2 regions of the Stenotrophomonas sp. YJH_SMC_79 genome follow, and region 1 is predicted to be linked to the other one. Evidence: predicted binding sites of a transcription regulator. Region 1 holds the regulator's gene; the other holds the start of a gene.
What was found. Region 1 encodes FliA, which starts transcription of late flagellar genes. Its sites were predicted from a motif close to TAAAGTTTNNCNNNCNNNGGCCGATAA; they were not measured.
Positions count from the first base shown of each region.

Region 2: the regulator FliA is predicted to act here: its motif matches at 6,675-6,701, upstream of AC5P57_RS15295 (flagellin).

Region 1 covers NZ_JCAFRK010000001.1:1,375,930-1,383,961, reverse strand. Annotated here, with positions in the region: gene flhA (flagellar biosynthesis protein FlhA) at 1-680, shown strand, start outside; gene flhF (flagellar biosynthesis GTPase FlhF) at 826-2,448, shown strand; gene AC5P57_RS06755 (MinD/ParA family ATP-binding protein) at 2,435-3,322, shown strand; gene AC5P57_RS06750 (RNA polymerase sigma factor FliA) at 3,319-4,062, shown strand; gene cheY (chemotaxis response regulator CheY) at 4,120-4,512, shown strand; gene AC5P57_RS06740 (protein phosphatase CheZ) at 4,512-5,117, shown strand; gene AC5P57_RS06735 (chemotaxis protein CheA) at 5,120-6,949, shown strand; gene AC5P57_RS06730 (flagellar motor protein) at 7,052-7,792, shown strand; gene motD (flagellar motor protein MotD) at 7,794-8,032, shown strand, end outside.
Region 2 covers NZ_JCAFRK010000004.1:540-8,571, reverse strand. Annotated here, with positions in the region: gene flgG (flagellar basal-body rod protein FlgG) at 1-234, shown strand, start outside; gene flgH (flagellar basal body L-ring protein FlgH) at 257-949, shown strand; gene AC5P57_RS15315 (flagellar basal body P-ring protein FlgI) at 952-2,088, shown strand; gene flgJ (flagellar assembly peptidoglycan hydrolase FlgJ) at 2,090-3,289, shown strand; gene flgK (flagellar hook-associated protein FlgK) at 3,298-5,178, shown strand; gene flgL (flagellar hook-associated protein FlgL) at 5,175-6,377, shown strand; gene AC5P57_RS15295 (flagellin) at 6,796-8,016, shown strand.

The DNA of each region.
Region 1 (8,032 bases):
TCCAGCCGCACCAGCGCGCCCAGGCCGAGACGCTCGGCTACACCGTGGTCGACCCGGCCACGGTGGTCGCTACCCACCTCTCGCACCTGATCCGCGAACACGCGCCGGAACTGCTCGGCCACGAGGAAGTGCAGCACCTGCTGGCCAACCTGGCCAAGAGCGCGCCCAAGCTCGTCGAAGATCTGACGCCGAAGGCGCTGCCGCTGTCGGCGGTGGTGCGCGTGCTGCAGAACCTGCTGGTGGAGCGCATTCCGATCCGCCAGCTGCGCAAGATCGCCGAGGCACTGGTCGAACACGCGCCCAGCAGCCAGGACCCGGCAGTGCTGACCGCTGCCGTGCGCACCGCACTGGGCCGCTTCATCGTGCAGGAGATCGCCGGAATGTCGGCGGAGCTGCCGGTGTTCACCCTCAACCCGCAATTGGAACGTGTCTTGCAGGAGTCCACGCAGGGCAACGGCGCCGCGCTGGAACCCGGACTCGCGGAGCGACTGCACCAGAGCCTGGCCGAATGTGTCAGCAAGCAGGAAGCGCGAAACGAGCCGGCGGTCGTGCTGGTACCGGGCCCGGTGCGCGCCGCGCTGGCGCGCCTGGTCCGCCACAGCGTTCCGTCGCTGTCGGTCCTGGCCTACAGCGAGGTGCCGGAGGACAAGCGCCTGAAGCTGGTCGGAACGATCAGCTGACGCCGCCCGCCGATGCGCCAGAAAACAGACACCACTTTCGAACCAACGCAACAGACAGATACCAAGGGGAACCCGCACCGTGCAGACCACCGACCACCCGAGTTCTCCGACCGCCACCCCGCCGTCTTCGTCCCGTGACCACAGCATGAAAATCAAACGATTCGTCGCCGCCGACATGCGCTCGGCCATGAACCTGGTGCGCAAGGAACATGGTCCTGACGCCGTGATCCTGTCCAACCGCCGGATCGAGGAAGGCATCGAGATCGTCGCCGCCGCCAACTACGACGAGAGCGCCGTGCAGCGCGCACTGGAAGCCTCGCGTCGTGACGTCGCTCCTCCGCCGGCACCCAAGCCGCGTACCGCCGCCGATGCTGTGATCGCTGCGGTGACCCGCCGCCGCAGCGCTGCCCCGGCGCCGGAGCCGGTGGCCGCCACCACCTCGGCCGTGGCCGCCCTCGCCCGTGCGGCCGTGGGTGCCACCGGCCGCACCCTGGACAGCGCCGACGAGATCGTGCCGACCCGCGGCAGCACCGGCTTCGCAGCCACCCTGGCGCGCGCCGCCGTCAACGAACCGGCGCTGCCCGAACAGATCTTCGCCCCGTTCGCCGAGGCCATCGTCGCACCGGGCCCGGCCGTCACCGCGCCGGCCAACCGCGCCCACTTCCAGATCGACCCGCCGCACGACACGCATCACGAAAGCGTGCCCCCCGCCGTGCAGCCGCCGCCGCTGCCGGGCGCTGCCATGGCCGATGTCCAGCCTGACATCGCCGCCAGCGAACCGGCAGCGCTCGAAGCCGTCGCCGAAGCCAGTCCGGCCCCCGTGCTGGCCCCGGCACCGACGCTGACCGTCGTCGCCCAGGACGACGCCGAGATCCGCCAGCTGCGCCAGGAAGTGGCCGGCATGCGCCAGGTGATCGAGCGCGAGATGAACCGCTTCACCGACGAGCGCCTGCGCGGCTGCCCGGTACGCGCCACCGCGCTGGACCTGATGGACGAGTACGGCTTTGATGCCGGCCTGGCCCGCGACGTGGCCATGCAGATTCCGCTGGAGACCGAAGCCCACCGTGGTCGCGGCCTGATGCTGGGGCTGATCTCGCGCAAGCTGCCGATCGCCCCGGTCGACCCGCTGGAAGAAGGCGGCGTGATCGCCCTGGTCGGCCCGACTGGCGCCGGCAAGACCACCACCATCGCCAAGCTGGCCTCGCGCTTCGCCGAGAAACACGCGCCGCGTGACGTCGCCCTGGTGACCACCGACACCACCCGCATCGGTGCCCGCGAACAGCTGTACGGCTACGGCCGCCAGCTCGGCATCGCGGTGCACGAGGCCAACAGCGGCACCGACCTGGACCAGCTGCTGGAACGCCTGAAGGACTACAAGCTGGTACTGATCGACACCGCCGGCCTGGGCCCGCGCGACCGCGCACTGGCCGCCCAGCTGCAGTGGCTGCGTGCCGCCCGCCAGGTGCGCACCCTGCTGGTGCTGCCGGCCAACACCAGCTTCGGCGACATGGACGAGGTGGTCCGCCGCTTCGGCGCCGCCAACCTGCAGGGCCTGGTGCTGAGCAAGCTGGACGAGACCGGCCGCTTCGGCAACGCCCTGTCGGTGGCCGTGGACCACGCCCTGCCGATCACCTGGGTGACCGATGGCCAGGACGTTCCGGACGACCTGCATCGGGCCAGTGCAGCCAATCTTGTACTTCGCCTTGAAGATTTGCGCCGAGCGGCCGATATGCCCTGCAACCCGGAGTTGAACCATGCCGTCGCGTGAGTACGCCAAGCTGACCAAGACCTTCCCGCTGTCGGCGACCCGCAGCGAGCCGCTCGGCCCTGTGCGCACCATTGCCGTGACCGGCGGCAAGGGCGGCGTGGGCAAGACGAATGTGTCCGCGAACCTGGCCGTGGCACTGGCCGGCATGGGCAAGCGCACGCTGCTGCTGGACGCCGACCTTGGCCTGGCCAACATCGACGTGATCCTGGGGCTGAACCCCACCTTTACGCTGGCCGACCTGGTCGCCGGTCGCTGCTCGCTGGACGACGTCATCGTCGAAGGCCCGAACGGCGTGCTGGTGGTGCCGGCCGCATCCGGCCGCCGGCACATGGCCGAGCTGGCCCCGGCCGAGCACGTCGGCCTGGTCAACGTGTTCTCCGAGCTGGAACGTGAACTGGACATCATGGTGGTCGACACCGCCGCGGGCATCACCGACGGCGTACTGACCTTCTGCCAGGCCGCGCAGGACACCGTGGTGGTGGTCTGTGACGAACCGGCTTCGATCACCGACGCCTATGCGCTGATCAAGGTGCTCTCGCGCGAGCGCGGCGTGGACCGCATCCAGGTGGTGGCCAACATGGTGCGCGACCCGAACGAGGGCCGCGTGCTGTACGAAAAGCTGACCCGCGTCTGCGAGAAGTTCCTCGCCGATGTCTCGCTGAACTACCTGGGCTGCGTGCCGCAGGATGACTGGCTGCGCCTGTCGGTGCAGCGCCAGCAGCCGGTGGTGAAGGCCTATCCGTCCAGCCCGGCCGCGCTGGCGATCACCGAGATCGCGCGCCGCACCGCACGCTGGCAGGCGCCGACCGAACCGCGTGGCGGCGTCGAGTTCTTCCTCGAGCGCATCCTCAAGCAGCGCGGGGTGGCCGCATGAAAGGCGCAGCCCAGTACCGGGAGGTCCAGCGCTCGGCGGCCAACGAGGTCATCGCCCAGCACTCGGACCTGGTGCGGCGCATCGCCCACCACCTGGCTGCGCGGTTGCCGGCCAGCGTTGAAGTGGACGACCTGATCCAGGCCGGCATGATGGGCCTGATCGAAGCCTCGCGCAGCTACGACGCCGACCAGGGCGCCTCGTTCGAAACCTATGCCTCGATCCGCATCCGCGGTTCGATGATCGACGAGATCCGCCGTGGCGACTGGGTGCCGCGCTCGGTGCACCGGCGTGCCCGCGATGCCGCCGCCACCATCCGTCGCCTGGAACAGAGCAGTGGCCGCGCCGCCAGCGCCACCGAAGTGGCCGCCGCGATGGAGATGCCGCTGCCCGAATACCTGCGGTTGATGGAAGACGCCGCACGCGGCCAGGTGCTGAGCCTGGAGTCGCGCATCGAGGACCAGGGCGAGCTGGACACCGTCGCCCAGGGCGGCCCGACCCCGCAGCAGGTGCTGGAGCGCGGCGAGTTCGGCCGCGAGCTGGGCAAGGCCATCGGCCACCTGCCCGAGCGCGAACAGCTGGTGCTCTCGCTCTATTACGAGCAGGAACTGAACCTGAAGGAGATCGGCGCGGTGCTCGGCGTGAGCGAGTCGCGGGTCTGCCAGATCCACGGCCAGGCGGTACTGCGCCTGCGGGGCCGATTGAAAATCTTCGAGGCCGCCGACGCCGGCCTGGAAGAATGAACATGCCCGAGGCGGCTGCCCCCGGCCGCCCGGAATGAACAACAAAGGAACTCTGCTTTGAACAAGAACATGCGCATCCTGATCGTCGACGACTTCTCGACCATGCGTCGAATCGTCAAGAACCTGCTGGGCGATCTGGGCTTCACCAACACCGCCGAAGCCGAGGACGGGCATGCCGCGCTGTCGCTGCTGCAGAGCCAGCCGTTCGATTTCGTGGTCACCGACTGGAACATGCCGGTGATGACCGGCATCGAACTGCTGAAGGCGATCCGCGCCGATGCCAAGCTGAAGACCCTCCCGGTGCTGATGGTCACCGCCGAAGCCAAGCGCGAGCAGATCATCGAAGCCGCCCAGAACGGCGTGAACGGCTACATCATCAAGCCGTTCACCGCGCAGACGCTGGAAGAGAAGCTCGGCAAGATCTTCGAACGCCTGGCGGCCAGCGCCTGATGGATACCACGGTCGACAAGAACGCCCTCGCCCTGCGCCTGCAGGAAGCCCTGGACGCCCTGGAGTCCGGTGACGAAGCCGCCTGGCGGCAACGCATCGACGGACTGGTCGCGCTGCGTACGCAGCCGATGATGAGCGGCCTCTCGCGGCTGGCCCGCGAGCTGGGACAGGCACTGGGTGAACTGCCGACCGTACCCAGCGAGGCCGGTGAGCTGGACGACGCCTGCGCACGCCTTGACCACGTGGTGGCGATGACCGAACAGGCCACGCACCGCACCCTGGACCTGGCCGAGGAATGCCGCAGCCTGACCGAACAACTGCGCGCCGAAGGCCTGCAGCCGGGCCAGGACACGCAGCTCGAGCGCATCCGCCACAACCTGACCGAGATCGCCCTGACCCAGAGCTACCAGGACCTGACCGGGCAGATCATCCGTCGCGTGGTCGGCATCGTCCGCCGCGTGCACGAGGGCTTTGGCGCACTCGGCCTGCCGCCGGAACAGCATCGCACCGATCCGGAACTGGCCGGGCCGGCACTGAAGGGACTGGACCGCCACGCGGTCTCGCAGAACGACGCCGACGACCTGTTGTCGGATCTGGGGCTGTAAGCATGAGCGCGGTATCCGACGACATCACTGCCGATTTCATCATCGAGGCCCAGGAAATCCTGGATCGCCTGGGCGAACAGCTGGTGTCGCTGGAGCAGGCACCGCAGGACACCGAGCAACTCAACGCGGTGTTCCGCGGCTACCACACGCTCAAGGGCGGCGCCGGCTTCCTTGGCGTCACCGCCATGGTCGAGCTGTGCCACGCCGCTGAAGAAGCCCTGGGCATCGCGCGTGCCGGGCAGGCGGTACTGCAGGCCCACCACTTCGACGCCGCCCAGCAGTCGCTGGACTACCTGCAGTCGATGCTGGACGCCGTGTCCTCCGGTACCGAGCCGGGCTATGCGCCGCCGGACCTGATCGCGCAGTTCGACATGCACGGTGGCACTGCCGCGCCGGTCGCTGCGGCCGCGCCTGCGGCAGGCGGCAGCGATCTGATCACCGACGACGAATTCGAGGCCCTGCTCGATCAGCTGCACGGCGGCAACGCGCCGACTGCGGTCGCGCCAGCGAAGAAGGCCGACGACGGCCTGATCAGCGAAGACGAGTTCGAAGCCCTGCTGGACCAGCTGCACGGCGGTGCTGCGCCAGGCGCGAAGCCTGCTGCCGCCATCGCGGCGGCACCCGCCGCAGCACCGCGCCCGGCACCTGTCCCGGCGCCCGCAGCCAAGCCAGCGGCCAAGCCGATGGCCGAGGCCGAGCACACCGTGCGCGTGGACACCAAGCGCCTGGATGCGATCGTCAACCTGATCGGCGAACTGGTGCTTTCCCGCAACCGCCTGAAGACCCTCCGTGCACGCCTGCGCGACGAGGAGCTGGATCGCGCCGTATCGACGCTGGACATCGCCACTGCGCGCCTGCAGTCGGCCGTGATGCGTACCCGCATGCAGCCGGTGGGCAAAGTGTTCTCGCGCTTCCCCAAGGTCGCCCGCGACGTCGCCCGCTCGCTGAAGAAGGAAGTGGACCTTGAGCTGGTCGGTGCCGAGACCGAGCTCGACCGCAACCTGGTCGAAGCGCTGGCCGACCCGCTGGTGCACCTGGTCCGCAACGCCATCGACCACGGCGTGGAAATGCCCGACCTGCGTGAAGCACAGGGCAAGCCGCGGATGGGCCATGTGCGCCTGTCCGCCCAGCAGGAAGGTGACTACGTCAGCATCGAGGTGCAGGACGATGGCGCCGGCATCGACCCCGAGAAGCTGCGTGCCAAGGCGCGCGAGAAGGGCCTGATCGACCCGGAGGCCGCTGCCCGCCTGAGCAGCGAGGAATGCCTGCATCTCGTGTTCCTGCCCGGCTTCTCGACCAAGCAGCAGGTCACCGATATTTCCGGTCGTGGCGTGGGCATGGACGTGGTGCAGTCGCGCATCCGCGAACTGAGCGGCCAGATCCAGATCCAGTCGGAACTGGGGCGTGGCAGCCGCTTCCTGATCCGCGTGCCACTCACCCTCGCGATCCTGCCGACCCTGCTGGTGCAGGCCGGCGAGGACGTCTACGCGCTACCGCTGGCACGCGTGATGGAAGTGCTTCACGCGCCGCGCACCTCGCTGGGCTGGTTCGATGGCCGCGCCGTGCTCGATCGCCGCTCGCACACCCTGCCGCTGGTCGACCTGCGCCAGTGGCTGGATGTGACGCCCGCCGCGTCGACCCTGCTGACCATCGTGGTGCTGCAGGCCGGTGAAGCGCGCTTCGGACTGGTCGTGGACCAGGTGCGCGGGCGCGAGGAAGTGGTCATCAAGCCACTGCCCAAAGCCCTGCGCGGCCTGCGCGGTTATGCCGGTGCAACCTTGATCGGCGATGGTCGCATGGCACTGATCCTGGACGTGGACGGCATACGCTGAAACCCCGCCGGGCATGGCCCAGCGACCCGAAAACTGTGACTACCGTCTGTACGCGCTCTCCCGGTGTCTCAAGTCCCATTCATACAAGCCGATACCGGAACCATGGATAGACTCAGCCTCATTGGACTCTTTCTCGCCCTGGCCTCGCTGGTCGGTGGCAGCATCCTCAAGGGCGCCGGCCTGGCGTCGTTGTGGTCGCCTGCGGCGTTCGTGATCGTCATCGTCGGCACCGTCGCCGCGATCCTGCTGCATACCTCGCCGGCGGTGTTCAAGCATGCCTTCAAGATCGTGCGCTGGGTCGTGCGCCCGCCACACAGTGATCGCCGCGAACTGATCCAGCAGATCGTCGAGTGGAGCAACATCGCCCGTCGCCAGGGCCTGCTGGGCCTGGAATCGCAGGTGGAAGCGCAGCAGGACCCGTTCCTGCGCAAGGGCCTGCAGCTGCTGGTGGACGGCGTTGAACCCGAATCGATGCGTCACATGCTGGAGATCGAACTGGGCAGCCAGGAACACCAGGACCAGGCCGGCGCCAAGGTCTTCGAAGCGATGGGCATCTACGCACCCACGCTGGGCATCATCGGTGCGGTCCTCGGCCTCATTGCCGTGATGAAGAACCTGGCCGACCCGAGCAAGCTGGGCCACGGCATCGCCGCTGCGTTCACCGCCACCATCTACGGCATCGCCTCGGCCAACCTGTTGTTCCTGCCGATCGCGGCCAAGCTCAAGAGTGTGATCTCGCACAACACCCGCGATCGCGAGATGGTCATCGAAGGCCTGATCTCGATCGCCCAGGGCGAGAACCCGCGCAACATCGAAACCAACCTCTCCGGCTTCCTGCACTGACATGGCCCGCCGCAAGCACCACGAAGAGCACGCCAACCATGAAGCATGGGCGATCCCCTATGCCGACCTGATGACGCTGCTGCTCGCCTTCTTCGTGGTCATGTACGCGATCTCCTCGGTCAACGAGGGCAAGTACCGGATCATGGCCGACGCGCTCACCGATGCCTTTGGTGGTGCGCCGCGCACGATCAACCCGGTGCAGGTCGGCAACAAGCAGGTGCAGGGCGGCGGCTGGGACAG
Region 2 (8,032 bases), on a different contig from region 1:
CAGGCCCGCGGTGAGAACCTGTTCCTGGAGACCACGGCCTCCGGCCCGGCACAGAACGGCAATCCCGGCCTCAACGGCCTCGGCACCGTGGTGCAGGGCGCGCTGGAGGGCAGCAACGTCAACGTGGTGGAAGAGCTGGTGTCGATGATCGAAACCCAGCGCGCCTACGAAATGAACGCCAAGGCGATCTCCACCACCGATTCGATGCTCGGCTACCTCAACAACAAGCTCTGACCGGCCAACCCGGGAAACCGCCATGTCGCCCATTTCCAACTTCGCCCGCACTGCCCTCGCCTGCGCCGTGGCTGCCCTGCTCGGTGGCTGCGTGATTGCCGGCGATGTGCGCCCCTATCCGGCAATGGCACCGATCCAGCCGATCATGCCACCGCAGGCCGAACCGACCGCCGGCGCGATCTACGCGGCCGGCCCGACCCTGCAGTTGTATTCGGACCGTCGCGCGCGCGATGTCGGCGACCTGCTGACCATCACCCTGCTGGAAAACACCACCGCGCAGACCAGTGCCAACACAGCCACCAACAAGGAGTCCAACCTGAGCCTGGGCACGCCCTCCATCCTCGGCGCGCCCGTTACGCTGGGCGGCAAGGACATCCTCAGTGCGACGGCCAAGGGTGCGCGTGACTTCACCGGCAAGGGCAACAGCGCGCAGAGCAACCGCCTGCAGGGCAACGTGACCGTGACCGTGGTGCAGCGCCTGCCCAACGGCAACCTGGTTGTGCAGGGGCAGAAGAACCTGCGCCTGAACCAGGGCGACGAGCTGGTGCAGGTACAGGGCATCGTGCGCCCCGGCGACATCAGCGCCGACAACACCGTGCCCTCCAGCCGCGTGGCTGAGGCGCGCATCGTCTACGGCGGCCGCGGCCCTGTCGCGCAGTCCAACGCGATGGGCTGGTTGAGCCGCTTCTTCAACTCCGGCCTGACGCCGTTCTGAGTATGGCCATGAAATCCTTCTTCTCTTCCTCCTGGCAGCGACGCGCGGCGTCGTTCGTCGCTTTGATGCTACTGATCGTGGCAGCCCCAGCCAGCGCCGAACGCATCAAGGACCTGGCCCAGGTCGGTGGCGTACGCGGCAATGCGCTGGTGGGCTACGGCCTGGTGGTCGGCCTGGACGGCAGCGGCGACCGCACGAGCCAGGCGCCCTTCACCGTGCAGAGCCTGAAGAACCTGCTCGGCGAGCTGGGCGTGAACGTTCCGCCGAACGTCAATCCGCAGCTGAAGAACGTGGCGGCGGTGGCGATCCACGCTGAACTGCCGCCGTTCGCCAAGCCGGGCCAGCCGATCGACATCACGGTGTCCTCGATCGGCAACGCGGTGTCGCTGCGCGGCGGTTCGCTGCTGATGGCCCCGCTGCGCGGCGCCGATGGCCAGATCTATGCCATCGCCCAGGGCAACCTGATCGTGGGTGGCTTTGGCGCGCAGGGCAAGGATGGTTCGCGCGTCTCGGTGAACGTACCCAGTGTCGGCCGCATTCCCAATGGCGCCACCGTGGAACGTGCCCTGCCCGACCCGCTGGCCAATGGCGGCGAGATCACCCTGAACCTGCACAACAATGACTTCACGACCGTCTCGCGCATGGTCGCGGCGCTCAACAATGCGTTCGGCGAAGGTGCGGCACGCGCGGTCGATGGCGTGACCGTGGCGGTCACCGCACCGACCGATCCGGGCGCACGCATCGGCCTGCTGGCTCGCATCGAGAACCTGGAACTGACCCCGGGCAGCGCCCCGGCCAAGGTGGTGGTCAATTCGCGTACCGGCACCGTGGTCATCGGCCAGCAGGTGCGGGTCGGACCTGCCGCGATCTCGCATGGTTCGCTGACCGTGACGATCCAGGAAAACACCAATGTCAGCCAGCCCAACGCGCTGTCCGGCGGCCGCACCGTGGCCAGCCCGCAGTCGACCATCACCGCCACCAATGACGGCAGCCGCATGTTCAAGTTCAGCGGCGGCACCACCCTGGACGAGATCGTGCACGCGGTGAACGCGGTAGGCGCGGCACCGGGCGATCTCATTGCGATCCTGGAAGCCCTGAAGCAGGCCGGCGCCCTGAGTGCCGAGCTCGAGGTGATCTGATATGCGCATCAATCCCGCATTCGATCTGCACCCGGCGCAACAGAACGATCCGGCCAAGATCGACAAGGTCGCGCGACAGCTGGAAGGCCAGTTCGCGCAGATGCTGGTCAAGAGCATGCGTGACGCCAGCTTCGGCGACTCGCTGTTCCCCGGCGAAAACAAGATGTTCCGCGACATGTACGACCAGAAGATCGCCGAGGCGATGACCCGCGGCAAGGGCCTGGGCCTGTCCGGCATGATCAGCCGGCAGCTGTCCGGCCAGGCCGCCGATGGCCCGGCGCTGGATACCCGCGTGGACCCGGCCAAGGCCAGTCGTGCCTATCAGCTCAATGCACCGGCCAAGCCTGCGCCATCGCTGCCGCTGGAAGACGGCAGCCAGGCCGTGCGCCTGCTGCAGCAGATGGCCGCCGGCGCCCAGTCGGGCGCACACGCGGCGGTTGCGCCGATGGAACAGGCGCTGGACCTGATCGCCGGTCGCGAAAGCAGCAGCATGCACCGCTCGCTGGGCACCGAAGATCCGTACATCGGCAGCCTGCAGGGCGAGGACTGGGCCGCCAACAGCGATCAGTGGTCGGCCACAGCCAGCAACCGCGGCACGGCCATCAGCCCGGCCGATGCGATGGCTACCCGCACCGCCGTCGCCCAGCTGGGCGAGCACACCCCGGAAGGTTTCGTCGCCAGCATCTGGCAGCACGCGCAGCGTGCGGCCAAGGAGCTGGGCGTGGATGCCCGCGCCCTGGTCGCCCAGGCAGCGCTGGAGACCGGCTGGGGCAAGCGCCACATCAAGCATGCCGACGGCAGCACATCGCACAACCTGTTCGGCATCAAGGCCAATGGCTGGAACGGCCAGCGCGCCGTGGCCGGTACCCACGAGTATGTCGATGGCGTGCGCCGCAACGAGACCGCCAGCTTCCGCGCCTACAGTTCGCCAGCCGAGAGCTTTGCCGACTACGTGCGCCTGCTGAAGACCAGCCCGCGCTACCAGCAGGCCCTGCAGGCCGGCACCGATGTGCAGGGCTTCGCCAGTGGCCTGCAGCGTGCCGGCTATGCCACCGACCCGCGCTACGCGGCCAAGATCGCCGCGATCGCCGGCGGACCGACCATCGAGCGTGCCGTCAACGCCGTGGCAGACGCCGGCTCGCGCCTTGGCCAGACCTTCGCCAGCACCGCAACCGCGGCGCTGGGTATCACCCGTCGTTGAGGAACCCCATGTCCAGCGTACTTTCCACCGGTACCGGTGCCCTGCTCGCCTTCCAGCGTGCGTTGGCGACCACCAGCCACAACGTGGCCAACCTCAATACCCCGGGCTACAGCCGGCAGAAGGTCAACTTCGCCACGGCTGATCCCCAGAACTACGGCTACGGCACGGTCGGCAACGGCACCCGCATCACCGACATCCGCCGTACCGCCGACCAGTTGGCGATCTCGCGCCTGCTCGACAGCAGCGGCGAGCTGGCGCGCCTGAAGCAGCTCTCCGGCATGGCCGACCGGGTCAATTCGTTGTTCTCCGACGCGGCAACCAACGTGTCCGGCGTCTGGTCGAAGTTCTTCGATTCGGTCAGCGGCCTGTCCTCCAATGCCGCCGGCACCGCCGACCGCCAGAACATGCTGGACGGTGGCAAGGCCCTGGCCAACCGCTTCGTGCAGCTCAACACGCACCTGAACAACCTCAACAGCGAGGTCAACAACGGCCTGCTGGCCGGCGCTACCGAGGTCAACCGGTTGGCGCAGGAGATCGCGCAGATCAACGGTGCGATCGGCACCAACATCGCTACCGCCGCACCGGACCTGCTCGATCGCCGCGACCAGCTGATCACCCAGCTGATCGGCTACACCGGTGGCACCGCCGTGATCCAGGACGGCGGCATCATGAATGTCTACACCGCCGGCGGAAACGCGCTGGTGGTGGGCACCACGGCGACCAAGGTCACCACCGTTGCCGACCCGTACCAGCCGGAGCGGCTGCAGCTGGCGCTGGAAACGCAGGGCAACACCATCCGGCTGGACCCGAAGGCGGTCGGTGGCCAGATCGGCGGCCTGCTGGAGTTCCGCGACACCGTGCTGACGCCCGCCCAGGCCGAACTGGGCAAGCTGGCGGTAGGGCTGGCCGAGAGCTTCAACCAGGTGCATCACCAGGGCGTGGACCTGTATGGCCAGCTGGGGGGGGACTTCTTCAACATCGGCAACCCACGCGTCACCGCCAACAATGCCAACACCAGTACCGCCAGCCTCAGCGCCACTTACGGCGACCTCGGCAAGCTGGACGCGCAGAACGTGGTGCTGCAGTTCGATGGCAGCAACTGGAAGGCCAGCCGTGCCGACACCGGCGCCAACGTTCCGCTGACCGGCACCGGCACGGCCGCCGATCCACTGGTGATCAACGGCGTCAAGCTGGTGGTCGGCGGTACCCCGGCAGCCAACGACCGCTTCCTGCTGCAGCCGACCGCAGGCGTGGCTGGCAGCATGGAAGTGGCGATCACCGATCCCTCGCGCATCGCCGCCGCAGCGGCGGTGAAGGGCGCGGCGGCGACGTCCAACACCGGCACCGGCAAGCTGAACGGTGTCACCGTCAGCGATTCGACCAACGCCAACCTGCGCAATCCGGCCGCGATCGTGTTCACCTCGGCCACCACCTACACCATCGATGGTGGCCCGCCGCAGACCTACACGCCCGGCCAGACCATCAGCGCCAATGGCTGGAGCTTCGTGCTGGACGGTGCGCCGAAGGTCGGCGACACCTTCAACATCACTCCGACCCCGGCGGGCTCTTCGGACAACAGCAACGCCTCCAGGCTGTCCAAGGTGGAGAGCACCAAGGCGTTCAACAGTGGCACAGTCACCCTCAATGGCGCTCTGGGCGGCCTGACCACCCAGGTCGGTGCAGCCGCCCGCTCGGCCGAGTATTCGCTGGAAGCGCAGCTGGTGATCAATGACAAGGCGCAGGAAGCACGCGATGAAGTGTCCGGCGTCAACCTGGACGAGGAAGCGGCCGACATGCTGCGCCTGCAGCAGGCCTACCAGGCCGCCTCGCAGCTGATCTCCACCGCCGACAGCATGTTCCAGACCATCCTGGGAGCCGTCCGCCGATGAGCAGCCGTATCTCCACCAGCATGATGTTCAACCAGTCCGTGTCGCTGATGATGGCCAAGCAGGCCAAGCTCAGCCACCTGGAACAGCAGATCGCCACCGGCAGCAAGATCGTCAGCGCCAAGGACGATCCGGTCGCCGCTGGTGCGGCGGTTGGGCTTGACCGCAGTCTGGCCGCACTGGACCGGATGAAACTCAATGCCGGCAACGTGCAGAACCGGCTGGGGGTGCAGGAGAACACCCTGGCCCAGGTCAACGACCTGATGGCGCGTGTCAACGACCTGACCATCCAGGCCAGCAATCCGGCACTGGGCGCCGCCGACAAGAAAACGCTGATCACCGAACTGAACCAGATCCGCGAGGGCCTGTTGTCGCTGGCCAACGCCGACGACGGCACCGGCCGCTACGTGTTCGGCGGCACCAACGATGGCGATCCGCCGTTCGCCAAGATCAATGGCAAGGTGGTCTACCGTGGCGACCAGACCCAGCGCCAGATTGAAGTCGGCCCCGACACCTATGTGCGGGATGCCCTGCCCGGCAGTGAAATCTTCATGCGCATTCCTACCGGCGACGGCTTCGTCGATGGCGGTGCCGCGGCCGGCAATACCGGCAACGGCGTGCTGACCAACATCACCCGCGATGGCAGCGACAGCTGGAACGGCCAGTCCTTCAGCATCCGCTTCACCGCCGCCGACCAGTACCAGGTACTGGACGGCGCTGGCAACGTGACCGGCACCGGCACGTTCAAGGCCGGTGACAACGTGGAAGTCAACGGTGTACGCCTGCAGATCACCGGCGCACCTGCTGCCGGTGACAGCTTCAATGTGAAGCCGGCAACCAGCCGCGACATCTTCGACACCATGGACAAGCTGATTGCCGCGCTTGATGCCGACACCGGTACCACCGCGAAGATGAGCGCGCAGCAGAACGAACTGCAGAGCGCCCTGCGCGATGTGGCCCGTGCGTCGGAGCGGATGATCGATTCGCGTGCGGCCGGCGGTGCGCAGCTGAAAGCACTGGACAATGCCGCCGACATGCGCGAAGCCAACAGCGTGACCTTGAAGACCACGTTGTCCCAGATGCGCGACCTGGACTACGCCGATGCGCTGAGCCAGTACCAGCTGCAGAGCACCGCACTGCAGGCGGCACAGACGATCTTCTCGCAGATGCAGTCGATGTCGTTGTTCAACAAGATCCGCTGACGCTTCCCAAGCGTCACCCTCTGAAGGCCGCGATGCCCTGCATCGCGGCCTTTTTCGTTCCTGCGTGCCCGTTCCGTCGCGCTCGCCCGGCGCGGTCCGCCGCTGCCGGAAAGCTGCGCCGGCGCATTTTCCGTGATTTCCCATCAAGCCCGGCCCTGCCCCGCCGATACCTTCATCAGCGCTGGTTGGGCATGCCCAACCGCCCCTTCCGGGGTTGCCTTCACGCCCGACCAGGGCTGAAAAACCCCGGGAAAACTGCCTCCGGCACCGAATTTCAGCTTCGACGGAATTCACGGCTAAAGGTTGTTGACAAAGCGCCGTTATTCATTTGGCAACAGCGAAGCACACAGCCACACAAAAAAACAGGCGGCGCTTCGTTTCATTCACCAACGGGTTCCATATAAGAGGAGACGACCCCATGGCACAGGTAATCAACACCAATACGATGTCGCTCAACGCTCAGCGCAACCTGAGCACCAGCGGCAGCTCGCTCGCTACCACCATCCAGCGCCTCTCGTCCGGCCTGCGCATCAACAGCGCGAAGGACGACGCGGCCGGTCTGGCGATCTCCGAGCGCTTCGGCACGCAGATCCGCGGTCTGGACGTGGCCATCCGCAACGCCAACGACGGTATCTCGCTGGCCCAGGTCGCCGAGGGTTCGCTGAGCGAAGTCGGCAACAACCTGCAGCGCATCCGTGAACTGGCCGTGCAGTCCTCCAACGCCACCAACTCGGCCAGCGACCGCAAGGCCCTGCAGGCTGAAGTGACCCAGCTGGTCTCGGAAGTCGACCGCGTCGCCAAGCAGGCCGATTTCAACGGCACCAAGCTGCTGGACGGCTCCTTCACCAGCCAGCTGTTCCAGGTCGGCGCCAACGCCGGCCAGGCCATCGCCATCAACAGCGTGGTCAACGCCAAGGCCGATTCGCTGGGCGCGGCGACCTTCGCCAACGGCTACACCGGCACCAGCCTGGCCGCGGCCGACAAGGCCACCGCCGACACCACCTACTCCGGCCTGCAGATCTCGGTGACTCCGCCGGGCGGCACTGCGACCACGGTCACCATCAACGACTTCACCGTGAAGGCGGGTGAATCGATCACCTCGGCCACCTCCGCCGCGATCAACAACAAGCTGGGCGAAACCGGCGTCATGGCCTCGGTCAATGCCGGTGTGATCAGCCTGGCCTCGGTCAAGGACGGCCAGACCTTCACCCTGGGCGTCAGTGCCGCAACCCCGCCGGCCGGCGCCACCGCCGCGACCATCGCCGGCCTGGGCCTGACCCAGACCAGCACCGACGGCGGCCTGCTGACCGGCGCCACGGCCAACTTCGTCAAGGACCTGAACGTCACCACGGCCGAGGGCGCGCAGAAGGCGCTGTCGATCGTCGACAAGGCCCTCGAGTCGGTCAACAGCGTGCGCGCCGACCTTGGCGCGATCCAGAACCGCTTCACCTCGGTGGTGGCCAACCTGCAGACCTCCTCGGAGAACCTGTCGGCCTCGCGCAGCCGCATCCGCGATACCGACTTCGCCAAGGAAACCGCCGAACTGACCCGCACCCAGATCCTGCAGCAGGCCGGTACGGCCATGCTGGCCCAGGCCAACCAGGTACCGCAGAACGTGCTCAGCCTGTTGCAGCGCTGACATGAGCCGCCCCCGG